2 linked regions of the Tolumonas auensis DSM 9187 genome follow. The protein of the gene in region 1 interacts with the protein of each later gene in a pairwise test. Links are inferred from orthologs where the notes say so. Each region holds a gene or a part of one and is shown in the gene's direction. Other genes may lie near its edges. The genes, in order: rbsB and ileS.

Region 1 (3,198 bases):
GAACCGACCCGTGGCGTGGATGTCGGTGCCAAGAAAGAGATTTACCAGCTGATCAATCAATTTAAGCAGGAAGGCTTAAGCATCATTCTGGTCTCATCCGAAATGCCGGAAGTGCTGGGCATGAGTGATCGGATACTGGTGATGCACGAAGGGAAAATTTGTGGTGAATTTGATCGCGCTGAAGCGACCCAGGAACGACTGATGGCCTGTGCCGTTGGTAAAACGGTAGGACAACACGCAGCATGAGTACTCAAACCATGAACGCTAAATCTAACTCTGATTCATCCCGCTGGTTCAGTAAACAATGGTGGTTAGAACAGAAAGCTCTGATTGCCCTTTTGATTCTGATCGCGGTAGTTTCCGCATTAAACCCTAACTTCTTTACCGTCGATAACCTGCTGAATATTCTGCGTCAGACGTCGGTCAACGCCATCATGGCGGTCGGCATGACGCTGGTGATCCTGACGGCCGGTATTGATTTGTCGGTGGGCTCGGTGCTGGCATTGTGTGGCGCATTTGCCGCTGCGATGCTGGGGCACGAGTTACCGATCTTTGTGACCGTACCGGTTGTGTTACTGGCGGGTGCACTGCTCGGCGGGGTCAGTGGTGTGATCATCGCGAAAGGCCGGGTGCAGGCATTTATTGCCACTTTGGTCACTATGACTTTGCTGCGTGGCGCTACTTTGGTATTTACCGATGGTCGTCCGATCAGCACCGGTTTCTCTGATGCATCCGATGCTTTTGCCTGGTTTGGTACCGGCTATCTGTTCGGTATTCCGGTTCCTGTCTGGCTGATGGTGGTGGTATTCGCGACAGCCTGGTATCTGCTGAATCATACTCGTATTGGTCGCTACATTTATGCCCTGGGCGGCAATGAAGCGGCGACCAGTCTCTCCGGTATTAATGTCGACCGGATCAAAATCATTGTCTATGCCGCTTGTGGTTTCTTGTCTGCGCTGGCCGGGATCATCGTGACCTCCCGTTTGTCATCTGCACAACCCACTGCCGGCACAGGCTATGAACTGGATGCTATCGCTGCCGTTGTTCTGGGCGGTACCAGTCTCGCTGGTGGTAAAGGACGGATCTCGGGAACCCTGATCGGTGCTTTCATTATCGGCTTTCTAAACAATGCTCTGAACCTGCTCGATGTTTCTTCTTACTACCAGATGATTGTCAAAGCGACAGTAATTCTGCTGGCAGTACTGATTGATCACAAGAGCAGTAAATAACCCCTGAATCGAGGAAAAAGCTATGAATATGAAAAAGTTAGCAACTCTGGTTTCTGCTGTGGTGTTGAGTAGTTCAGTATCCGTCTCCGCGATGGCGAAAGATACAATGGCACTGGTGGTTTCCACACTGAACAACCCGTTCTTTGTGACACTGAAAGACGGTGCGGAAGCCAAGGCCAAAGAGCTGGGTTACGACCTGCTGGTACTGGATTCTCAGAATGACCCTGCCAAAGAGCTGGCTAATGTGGAAGATTTAACCGTTCGTGGGGTGAAAATATTACTGATTAACCCGACTGATTCGGATGCCGTCGGTAATGCGATTGCCATGGCGAACAAAGCGAAATTGCCGGTCTTGACACTGGATCGTGGCGCTAATAAAGGCACCGTCGTGAGCCATATCGCTTCCGATAATATCGCGGGCGGTAAAATGGCGGGTGACTTCATTGCTACTAAACTGGGTGAAAAAGCCAAAATTATCCAGCTGGAAGGGATTGCCGGAACTTCGGCGGCCCGTGATCGTGGCGCCGGATTCAAACAAGCTGCGGATGCGCATAGTTTCGACATCCTGGCCAGCCAACCCGCAGATTTTGATCGCACCAAAGGCCTGAACGTCATGGAAAACCTGCTGTCTGGTAATGGGGATGTGCAGGCTGTCTTTGCCCAGAATGATGAAATGGCATTAGGTGCTGTTCGTGCACTGCAGGCTGCCGGTAAAGATAAAGTGCTGGTGGTCGGATTTGATGGTACCGATGACGGTATGAAAGCTGTGGAGAAAGGCATGATGGCCGCAACCATTGCGCAGCAACCGGATCAGATTGGTGCGATTGGTGTCGAAACAGCCGATAAAGTACTGAAAGGTGAGACTGTTCCGGCCAATATTCCGGTACCACTGAAAGTAATTTCTAAATAATGTCAGTCTGTACCCGCCTTTGTGCGGGTACTTTTTTTTTGCCGGAGCAGAAGATGAGCAAAAAACTGGTCGTTCTCGGCAGCGTGAATGCCGACCACGTATTATCTGTACCCCGCTTTCCGAAACCAGGTGAAACGCTGGTCGGAAGCGGTTATCACATTGCTTATGGCGGCAAGGGGGCGAATCAGGCCGTCGCGGCTGGCCGTACTGGCGCCGATATTGCTTTCATTGCCTGTGTGGGCAGTGATGATATCGGTGCCCGCATGCGGGAGCAGTTTGCGGCAGACGGTATTGATACTCAGGCGGTGATGGCGATAGAAGGCACCACCACCGGCGTTGCCATGATCTGGGTTTCCGCGGATGGAGAAAACTGCATCGGTATTTCTGCCGGTGCCAATGCAGAACTAACGCCCGCCCGCCTGCAACCGCATCTGCCATTGATCGCTGATGCGGATGTGTTGCTGATGCAGCTGGAAAGTCCGCTAAGCACGGTGGAAGCGGCCGCACAGACGGCAAGAATTGCGGGAACAAAAGTGATCCTGAATCCGGCTCCGGCCCAGGCATTACCGGAATCACTGTTACGGCTGGTCGATGTCATCACCCCCAATGAAACAGAAGCGCAGGCGCTGACGGGCGTGGTCGTTGACACCGAACAGGACGCACAAAAAGCGGCGGATGTCCTGCATACCTATGGCATAAGTACGGTGTTAATTACGTTAGGTGCCAGAGGGGTTTGGGTGAGTGAACAGGGCAAAGGTGAACTGATCCCTGGTTTCCGGGTACAGGCGCTGGATACCACGGCGGCGGGCGATACCTTTAACGGCGCTTTGGTCACGGCAGAGCTGGAAGGGTTGCCATTACGCCAGGCGATTCGTTTTGCGCATGCAGCTGCGGCGATTTCCGTGACCCGTTCCGGCGCACAACCTTCGATTCCGGTAAGATCTGAGGTGGATGCGTTTCTGGCAGCAAGGAGTTAGCAATTTTGGCCACCATGAAAGATGTCGCCCGGTTAGCGGGTGTTTCAACCTCCACGGTTTCACATGTGGTGAACAACACGCG
Region 2 (3,708 bases), 2.6 Mb from region 1 along the record:
ATTGTTACGTGAAGCATTGCGGGATGGCCGTTTGGCGGACGTTGAGCTCATGCTGGGACATCCGTACAGTATTTCCGGACGCGTAGCTCACGGTGCTAAACTGGGACGAACTATTGGTTTTCCTACCGCCAATATTCATCTGAAAAGGCTGGTGGTGCCTATTCAGGGCGTGTATGCCGTTCAGATCCTGATTGCGGGTAAGATGCACTTCGGTGTGGCTAATATCGGATTTCGTCCGACGGTCAGTGGAACACGCTCACAATTAGAAGTACACATTTTTGATTTTAAAGACGATTTGTATGGTAAGCAGTTACAAATCCGGGTATGCCACAAATTGCGGGATGAACAGAAATTTCCTTCATTTACCGCATTACAAACACAGATAACAGCGGACGCCCGGCAGGCCAGACAATGGTTTGGTTTGCCGGATGCCAGTGTTGAACCTGATGGAATTTAGGACTGATGAGCGACTATAAACATACTTTGAACCTGCCGGAAACCGCGTTTCCGATGCGTGGCGATCTGGCGAAACGTGAGCCGGAAATGCTGAAAAACTGGTACAAACAAGATTTGTACGGGGCGATCCGCAAAGCCAAGGCAGGTAAAAAATCATTCATTCTGCATGATGGCCCGCCTTACGCTAACGGCAGCATTCATATTGGTCACTCCGTCAATAAGATCCTGAAAGATATTATTATTAAATCCAAAGGGTTATCCGGTTTTGATTCTCCGTACATTCCGGGTTGGGACTGTCATGGTCTGCCAATCGAACTGAAAGTGGAAGGTATGGTTGGGAAACCGGGTGAGAAGGTTACCGCTGCCCAGTTCCGTGAAGAGTGCCGTAAATATGCCAAGACTCAGGTAGAGGCACAGAAAACCGATTTTATCCGTCTTGGTGTGCTGGGCGACTGGGAACATCCGTATCTGACGATGGATTTCAACACTGAAGCCAACATCATCCGTTCTTTGAGCAAAATCATTGCTAACGGTCATCTGCACAAAGGTTCTAAACCGGTGCACTGGTGTACCGATTGTGGTTCGGCATTGGCTGAAGCGGAAGTTGAATACTACGATAAAAAATCACCGGCGATAGATGTCCGTTTCCGTGCCGAAGATGAAGCGCTGGTGGCTGGCAAGTTTGCGGCTGCCGGTGAAGGTCCGTTATCTGTCGTTATTTGGACCACAACCCCCTGGACGCTGCCTGCTAACCGCGGTGTCGCATTACATCCGGAACTGGAGTATGTGCTGGTTCAGGTCAATGGTGAGCAGCCGGAACGTCTGGTGCTGGGTGCTGCGCTGTATGAGTCAGTATTAGCCCGCGCCAAAATCACTGATTTCACCATTCTGGGTCGTTGTGCGGGTGCAGATCTGGAACTGCTGCGTTTCCATCATCCGTTCTATGATTTCACTGTACCGGTTGTGCTGGGTGATCACGTAACGACGGATTCCGGTACCGGCGCGGTACACACTGCACCAGGTCATGGTCAGGAAGACTTTGTGGTTGGTAAAAAATACGATCTGGAAGTGGCTAACCCTGTTGCAGGTAATGGTACTTATTTAGCGGATACGCCATTGTTTGCCGGTCAGCATGTATTCAAAGCCAACGATAAAGTCGTTGATGTGCTGCGTGAGCACGGTGCACTGCTGCATCATGAAGCTTATCTGCACTCTTATCCGCATTGCTGGCGCCATAAAACGCCGATTATTTTCCGTGCTACCCCTCAGTGGTTTATCAGCATGGAACAGGCTGGCTTGCGTCAGAAAGCATTGTCCGAGATTAAGGGCGTGCGCTGGATCCCTGAATGGGGTCAGAACCGTATTGAAGCGATGGTAGAAAACCGTCCGGACTGGTGTATCTCTCGTCAGCGTACCTGGGGTGTGCCTATCGCGTTGTTTGTGCATAAAGAGACTCAGGCACTGCATCCGCGCGCGCTGGAACTGATGGAAGAAGTCGCCAAACGTGTCGAAGCTAAAGGCATTCAGGCATGGTGGGATCTGGATCCTGCTGAGTTGCTGGGTGCTGAAGCTGCCGATTACGAGAAAGTCCCGGATACACTGGATGTCTGGTTTGACTCAGGTTCAACACATGCATCTGTGGTTGATGTGCGTCCTGAATTCAATGGCCATGCAGCAGATATGTATCTGGAAGGTTCAGATCAGCATCGTGGCTGGTTCATGTCTTCCCTGATGATTGGTGTCGCCATGAAACATCAGGCACCTTACCGTCAGGTGCTGACCCACGGTTTTACTGTGGATGGTCATGGTCGCAAGATGTCGAAGTCGCTGGGTAACGTCGTTAGCCCGCAAGACGTCATGAACAAGCTGGGTGCGGATATTCTGCGTCTGTGGGTCGCCTCAACCGATTATACCGGTGAAATGACCGTATCTGATGAGATCCTGAAACGCTCTGCGGATGCGTATCGTCGTATCCGTAACACCGCCCGTTTCTTCCTGGCGAACCTGAATGGTTTCAATCCTGAAACTGACATGGTGCAGCCAGAAGAGATGGTTGTGCTGGATCGTTGGGCTGTCAGCCGAGCCAAGGCAGTTCAGGAAGAAATCATCGCCGCTTACGATAACTATGATTTCCATATTGTGACCCAGAAACTGATGCAGTTCTGTTCCGTGGAAATGGGTTCTTTCTATCTGGATATCATCAAAGATCGTCAGTACACCGCCAAAGCAGACAGTATTGCCCGTCGTTCTTGTCAGACCGCATTGTTCCATATCGTGGAAGCAATGGTTCGCTGGTTGGCGCCAATCATGAGCTTTACTGCCGAAGAAATTTGGAAACTGTTGCCAGGTCAGCGCGATCAGTTCGTGATGACAGGCGAATGGTATACTGGCTTGTTTGCTATGCAGGCAGGCGAAGCGCTGGATGATAATGTGTGGGCGGATTTATTAACCGTTCGTGCGGAAGTCAACAAAGCGCTGGAAGTGGCACGTAACGATAAACTGATCGGCAGTTCCCTGCAGGCGGAAGTTACTCTGTTTGCCAACGCTGAGCTGGCGGCGAAGTTACGTCTGCTGAGTGATGAACTGCGTTTCGTGTTACTGACCTCTAAAGCAGCAGTACAGGATGCGGATGCGCAGCCGGAAAATACTCAGGCAACGGAAGTTGCTGGTTTGTGGTTACAGGTTGCGGTGAGTAGTGCGGCGAAGTGTGAACGCTGCTGGCACCATGTTGACGATGTAGGCTCTCATGAAGGTCACGGTGATATTTGTGGCCGTTGCGTTACTAACGTGGCTGGAGAAGGCGAAGTTCGCCGTTTTGCATGATGAGCTTACTGACTGGAACAGGTCTGCGCTGGATGTGGCTGGCAGTATTTGCCATTGTGCTGGATCAGGCCGCGAAGCTGGCGATTATGCAGCACATTCCTTATGGACACGGAGTGGTCATCACTCCGTTCTTTAATCTGGTGCATGTCTATAACACTGGCGCGGCATTTAGTTTTCTGGCGGATGCAGAAGGCTGGCAACGGTGGTTATTCAGCGGGTTAGCCATTGTGATTTCCGGGGTTCTGGCTGTTGCTATGGCAAAGGCACCGGCAAAATGTTCGTTGTCTAACCTGGCTTACAGCCTGGTTATCGGTGGAGCTATTGGCAATCTGATTGATCGGGTTGTCTATGGGCATGTCGTCGATTTTCTTGATTTCCACTGGCAGGATCTCTACCACTTCGCTGCATTTAATGTCGCTGATATGGCGA

The links.
Region 2: the proteins of rbsB (region 1) and ileS interact in binary tests that used the Escherichia coli proteins (3 or more experiments, as listed by UniProt). The link is inferred for Tolumonas auensis DSM 9187 from one-to-one orthologs.

What each region holds. Positions count from the first base shown.
Region 1 is NC_012691.1:642,449-645,646, forward strand. What follows is about bases 324-3,198. They hold rbsB (ribose ABC transporter substrate-binding protein RbsB), read left to right. Parts: upstream 324-1,257; coding sequence 1,258-2,139; downstream 2,140-3,198. Other genes in these bases: rbsC (ribose ABC transporter permease), read left to right, coding at 324-1,229; rbsK (ribokinase), read left to right, coding at 2,193-3,116; TOLA_RS02975 (substrate-binding domain-containing protein), read left to right, coding at 3,122-3,198. Also shown: ribose ABC transporter ATP-binding protein RbsA, read left to right, coding at 1-246; more of rbsC, read left to right, coding at 243-323. UniProt on the Escherichia coli protein: Part of the ABC transporter complex RbsABC involved in ribose import. Binds ribose. Also serves as the primary chemoreceptor for chemotaxis.
Region 2 is NC_012691.1:3,235,194-3,238,901, reverse strand. The notes cover bases 95-3,479. They hold ileS (isoleucine--tRNA ligase), read left to right. Parts: upstream 95-462; coding sequence 463-3,279; downstream 3,280-3,479. Other genes in these bases: lspA (signal peptidase II), read left to right, coding at 3,276-3,479; ribF (bifunctional riboflavin kinase/FAD synthetase), read left to right, coding at 95-457. In the rest of the region: more of ribF, read left to right, coding at 1-94; more of lspA, read left to right, coding at 3,480-3,708. UniProt on the Escherichia coli protein: Catalyzes the attachment of isoleucine to tRNA(Ile). As IleRS can inadvertently accommodate and process structurally similar amino acids such as valine, to avoid such errors it has two additional distinct tRNA(Ile)-dependent editing activities.